Linked DNA regions of Lichenihabitans psoromatis. Each later gene encodes a partner of the first gene's protein in a complex. Links are inferred from orthologs where the notes say so. Each region holds a gene or a part of one and is shown on either strand. Other genes may lie near its edges. The genes, in order: trxB and trxA.

Region 1 (3,272 bases):
GATTGGCCGACGATCCGGCTGATCGTCACGGGGTCGGCGACGCAGCAGCAGTCGCCGTCCGACCGGATCGAGATCTACTCTGGCCCGATGTCCGAGAGCTTGATGACTGAGATAGTTTCGCGCCTCGACAAAGACTGACCGCAGTGGCGTTGGTTAACGAGAGCCCGTCTGGTCCGTTCGACCGACGATCGAGCTTAAAACCGCCAACGCTGGGCGTTCGAGACGAGAAAGTCGCGGAACACCTGGACCCGAGCGACGCTTTTCAGTTCCTCCGGGTAGACGAAGAAACAATCGAGTTCCGGCATTTCGGCATGTTGGAGAAGTTGCACGACGCCGCTCTCGGGCTCGACCGCATAATCGGGCAGCACACCGATACCCGCGCCGCTCTGCACTGCCGTCCGCAACGCCACCATATTGTTGACCGTGAGGGCAGAGCTTCGCGATCCCTTTGCATCGCGGCCGACGATCTGAAGTGAATTCAACATCGGGGTCAGATAATTCGCGGTGCCGCCGCTATATTCGATCAAACGATGCTTATCGAGATCATCGGTAGATTTCGGCTGGCCGTGGCGCTTGAGGTAGCTGGTCGACGCATAGGCGTGATAGCGCACCGTAAACAGACGCCTCCGGATAAGATCGGGCTGGAGCGGCTCGCGAAGGCGCAACCCGACGTCGGCCTCCCGCATGCCGAGGTCCAATTCCTCGTCCGTGATGATGAGCTGGACGCGGATGTCGGGGTAGAGTTCAAGAAAGTCGCCGAGGCGCGGCGTCAACCAGAACGTGCCGAGCGCATAATTCGTGGTGATCCGAAGTTCGCCATTGGGCTTTTCCCGGCTGTCGGTCAGCCGCGTCTTCACGACGTCGAGCTTCAGCATGACGTCCTGAACGGTGCGGAGCAGCAATTCGCCCTGCTCGGTGAGGATCAAGCCGCGCGCGTGGCGATGGAACAGCGGAACCTCGAGATCCTGTTCCAAGGCGCTGATCTGGCGGCTCACCGCCGATTGGCTGAGATTAAGGCTTTGGCCGGCATGCGTGAAGGATCCCGCCTCCGCTGCAGCCTGAAAGACACGCAATCTATCCCAATCCACGGCTCACTCCTTCGGCGAGCATCTCGCGCTGCCCTGCGCTCGATCGACCATCGATGGAAGCGCCCGCGACGCGATATGCATCAAGCGCATCACAGACACGTTATATCGATGATTATGGATCGGTCGAGCCGGCGTTCCGGCTCATTTCAATCCCAAGCGCCGATCATCTGCTCTTCACGCCGTTCCTCGGCGCGCTCGCCCGGATCATGCGAATGCTCGGCCAGAAACTTCTCCGCTTCCAAAGCCGCCATGCACCCCATGCCGGCCGCCGTGACGGCTTGGCGGTAGATGCGATCCTTCACATCGCCGGCCGCGAATACCCCGGGAATGGACGTTGCGGTCGAATCGGGTTTGGTCAGGATGTATCCGTCAGGATCGGTCGGCACTTTGCCGACGAAGACGGATGTGGCCGGCGCATGACCGATGGCCACGAATACGCCGTCGACGGGCCGATGTTCTGCCGCGCCCGTGCGAACATCCCGCAACTTGATCCCGGTCACGCGGCTCGGTACGCCATCGCCGACGATCTCGTCGACGACCGTGTGCCACAGCACCTCGATCTTCGGGTTAGCGAATAGGCGGTCCTGCATGACCTTCTCGGCCCGGAAGGTGTCGCGTCGATGCACCATCGTGACCTTGCGGACGTGGCGGGTCAGATACAGCGCATCTTCCACCGCCGTATTACCGCCGCCGACCACCACCACATCCTTGTTCTTGAAGAAAGCGGCATCGCAAACCGCGCAGCCGCTCACCCCTTGCCCGAGAAAAGCCTGTTCGGACGGCAGCCCCAGCCACTTGGCCTGAGCCCCGGTCGCGATAATGACGGTGTCGGCCACATAGGTGTCACCGGCGTCCGACTGGCAGACGAAGGGCCGCTTGGAGAAATCGACCTCGGAGATGAGATCATAGACGAGCTTGGCGCCGGTATGCGCGGCCTGCGCCTGCATCTTGTCCATCAGATCGGGCCCGAGGATCGAGGTCTCACCCGGCCAATTCTCGACATCGCTCGTAATGGTCAATTGTCCACCGGGCTGCAGGCCCTGGACGACGATGGGCTCGAGGTTGGCGCGGGCCGCATAGATCGCGGCCGTATAGCCGGCCGGACCAGCCCCGATGATCAGGGCCTTGGTTTTGAATGTGGTTGCCATAGCCGGAACATTTCCGCGCCTCAACTCAGCGTGAGCGACGAGGCTTTGTCTAAAATGACGGGATCTCTGGCATTTTTAATAAGAAGGCGCGGGCGGTCGCGCAAGCATGCTGTCTCGCCCAACCGAGCCACCGCGCATCAGGGCACTGTCGAGGCTTCGCCGCCTCGCGCGCAAAAATCGTTGAAACTGGTCGCTATTGCGCGGGCAATCACCGGCGTCGCATCGAGGGGCGTGTAGGCAAACTTCTCAAGCTTGCCGCCCCAGCGCCGCGCCGCGCCAACCTCGATCAAGCGATCCACGAAGGCCGTGATCTTGCGATGGCCGCCACCGACCTCGATGATATGGATCGGCGCGCCGGTCATGGCGGCCTCTCCGATCATGTTGACGCTGTCGCCGGTCACGACGATGGACGACGCGAGCGCCAGCATCGCCAGATAGGGATTCGAGCCCTCCCCGGTCCAGACGAAACAACGGCCGGATACATCCGGCTGGCTTGAGAGCGCCAGCAACGCGCGGATCAACGCCGATGGGGTTCGACGAGACGGCGAGATCATCAGGCCATGGCCGGCGTCCAGCACGGTCTTCGCGACCGTCAGGACGCGGGCCACGTCGTCCGCGTCGAACCGATGGTGTTGGCTTGGGCCGCCGATCATCATCGCGACCCGGGGCTGCGGAAGGCCGGCCAGCCGCGCATCGGGTGACTGGCGTGACAGATCCAGCGCCGAGGTGGTCAGCCGATGCGGCGATGTCAGCGTCACGATCACGTTGGCTCCCCGCAACGGGTCGTGCTCCGGCACCCAGATCACATCGGCTGCCGTGACGCCGATCCGCGGATCTTTCAGGAAGGCCGTGAAGGTTCGCCCGCGTGACGCGCGTTTCAGCGCTCGCAGCGCCGGTACGGCCCGACGCCCTGACGCAAGCGCGATATCCGGCAGATCACCGGCAAGGGGTCCACCAGGCCGGCCGACTGCGTCTCTCGGGTCGAGCGGGCCGCGAGGCGCGATCCACGACCAGGGTGGACGCGGGCGGACGATGC
Region 2 (2,674 bases), 1.0 Mb from region 1 along the record:
GTGCCAGCAAGGATGGCGCGATTGACATCGTCGATGACATGCGCCGCTTCTTTGAGACCTCGCTCGCGGTTGCTGCCTGGGCCGGAATCTCGCCCGCCAAGACGATCCTCGATCCCGGCATCGGTTTCGGCAAGACGCCTGCCCAGCAACTGCAAGCGCTCGCCGCTATCCCGCAATTGCGAGCCCTCGGCTATCCGATCCTGGTTGGCTTGTCGCGCAAGAGCTTTCTCGGGCGCCTGACCAAGGCCCCGGTCGCTGGGCGGCTCACCGAGACGATTGCGGCCAATTTGGCGGCCTGCAGCCTTGGCGCCTCCATCTTTCGGGTCCATGACGTTGCCGAACATGTGGCCGCGCTCGCGGTCTTCGCCGCTATCTGTCCGCCAAGCGAGGCCGCCGCTTGGCCGCCCGCTCGATCGGACCCGTCATGATCGACACCGCAGTCGAGGTCGCCTTGGGATTTGGCAGCAACGTCGGCGACAAGGCTGGCTTCATCGCCGAGGCTGCGGCCCGCCTGATGTCAAGCGGCTTGATTCACGATCTCGAGCTGTCGCCGCTCTATCGGACGGCACCCTGGGGCTATGTCGATCAAGACTGGTTCGTGAATGCCTGTGCGGTTGGCACGACGACCCTTACGCCGGCAAAGCTGCTCCAGCGCGTCAAGGCTCTCGAAGTTGACATCGGCCGCACCTCGACCCTGCGGTGGGGACCGCGTGTCATCGATATCGATATCCTCTATTATGGAGAGGTCGAGATCGCGACACCCGAGCTGATTGTCCCGCATCGGGAGCTTCTCAATCGCGCATTCGTCCTCGTGCCGCTGGCCGCGATCCGCCCCGACAGACGGATCGGCGGCGTCGCGCTGGTTGATGCCATTGCGCGTTTGGGGGACCAGGGGGTCGTTACGCTCGCGCCGGACGGACCATATCGCGATCCGGCTTGACGACACATTGCCTCATTCCTACCTCAAACTCACGCGGCCGGCAGTTCCGGTCCACCTGAAAGGTTTATTATGGCCGACTCCGTCACCACCAAAACCACCGATGCAAGCTTCGAACATGATGTGCTGCAATCCTCCGAGCCGGTCGTTGTCGATTTCTGGGCGGAATGGTGCGGTCCGTGCCGGATGATCGGTCCCTCGCTCGAGGAGATCGCCAAGGAGATGCAGGGCAAGGTCAAGGTCGTCAAGTTCAACATCGACGAGAACCCTGACGTGACCGTGCAGCTCGGCGTCCAGTCGATTCCGACCCTGATGTTGTTCAAGGACGGAAAGCTGGCGTCGAAGAAGATCGGCGCAGCGCCGAAGGGCGAACTCGTCCGCTGGATCAATTCGGCAATCTAACGCCGAACCACCCGGTTCCGACCTGAAGATCGACCAGAAGCCCGGCGACCACGCCGGGCTTTGATCTTATGGACCGTTGTCGGTGGAGGTCTTTGAATTTCGAAGCCGATCCACCCTGGCTGGTTTGGCAACATGAACCGGCGTGCTACCATAGCCATATGAGAGATGCCGGCATCATGGACGGGGTGAAGCTTGCTTGCGAGCCGCTGACACGCGGGCGTCGTGAGGCCGCCATCGTCGATGCCCTTGGCTCGAAATCGATCGTCCTGGTCGGCATGATGGGCGCGGGCAAGACTGTGGTGGGCCGCCGTCTCGCCGCTCGGCTTGGCCTCGACTTCGTCGATTCTGATCACGAGATCGAAGCTGCCGCCCGGATGAACATTCCTGAAATCTTCGAGCGTCACGGCGAGCCGTATTTTCGTGACCGGGAATGCAAAATCGTCGGGCGATTGGTGTCGGAGGGGCAGCGCGTCGTCGCGACCGGCGGCGGGGCATTTATCCATCCGCCGACCCGATCGGCGCTGATGAGCGGCACCGTATCGATCTGGTTGAAGGCCGAGTTTGATATTTTGATGCGGCGGGTTCGGAAGCGGCAAAATCGGCCCCTCCTGCAGACGGCCGATCCCGAAGGGACGATGCGCCGCCTGATCGACGAGCGCTACCCCATCTATGCCCAAGCCGATATGACCGTCATTTCCCGGGATGGGCCACACGATGCCGTCGTCGAAGACATCTTCGCGGCCATCGAGCGGCGCTCGTCCGCCCTCTGAAAGCGACCCTCGCGTCACACAATGCCTTTTGCATCATCATCGACGTCAAACGACCCAACCTCTCCCACCTCGGAGGGGTTGGGCGTCACGATCCGGGTCGACCTCGGACCCCGCTCCTACGATATCGTCATCGGGCCCGGCCTGATTGCGCAGGCGGGTGCTCACATCCGCCGCCTCGATCCCAAGTCCGCATGCGCGATCGTGACCGACACGAATGTGGCACGGCACCATCTTGGCCCACTGACCGCAAGCCTTGATGCCGCCCGCATCCGACATGCTTCGATCATGATCGAACCGGGCGAGAGCTCGAAATCCTACGCAGGCTTTGCCACCGTCTGTGACGCAATCCTCTCAGGTCGCTTTGAACGTGGCGACTTCGTCGTGGCGCTGGGCGGCGGGGTCGTCGGCGATCTCGCAGGCTTTGCGGCCGCGAGCCTGAAGCGCGGGATGCGGGTCGTGCAGATCCCGACCAGCTTGCTGGCGCAGGTGGATTCATCCGTTGGTGGCAAGACCGCCATCAACTCTCCGGTCGGCAAGAATCTCGTCGGTGCCTTCCATCAGCCAA

What was found.
Region 2: the proteins of trxB (region 1) and trxA are in contact, whole or in part, in a crystal structure (PDB 1F6M), measured with the Escherichia coli proteins. The link is inferred for Lichenihabitans psoromatis from one-to-one orthologs.

What each region holds. Positions count from the first base shown.
Region 1 is NZ_CP036515.1:442,919-446,190, forward strand. The notes cover bases 236-2,987. They hold trxB (thioredoxin-disulfide reductase), read right to left. Parts: upstream 2,237-2,987; coding sequence 1,235-2,236; downstream 236-1,234. Other genes in these bases: EY713_RS02120 (LysR family transcriptional regulator), read right to left, coding at 236-1,088; EY713_RS02130 (mitochondrial fission ELM1 family protein), read right to left, coding at 2,374-2,987. In the rest of the region: EY713_RS02115 (hypothetical protein), read left to right, coding at 1-138; more of EY713_RS02120, read right to left, coding at 195-235; more of EY713_RS02130, read right to left, coding at 2,988-3,272.
Region 2 is NZ_CP036515.1:1,475,789-1,478,462, forward strand. It holds trxA (thioredoxin), read left to right. Parts: upstream 1-1,009; coding sequence 1,010-1,339; downstream 1,340-2,674. Other genes in the region: folP (dihydropteroate synthase), read left to right, coding at 1-428; folK (2-amino-4-hydroxy-6-hydroxymethyldihydropteridine diphosphokinase), read left to right, coding at 425-940; EY713_RS06880 (shikimate kinase), read left to right, coding at 1,516-2,109; aroB (3-dehydroquinate synthase), read left to right, coding at 2,188-2,674. UniProt on the Escherichia coli protein: Participates in various redox reactions through the reversible oxidation of its active center dithiol to a disulfide and catalyzes dithiol-disulfide exchange reactions.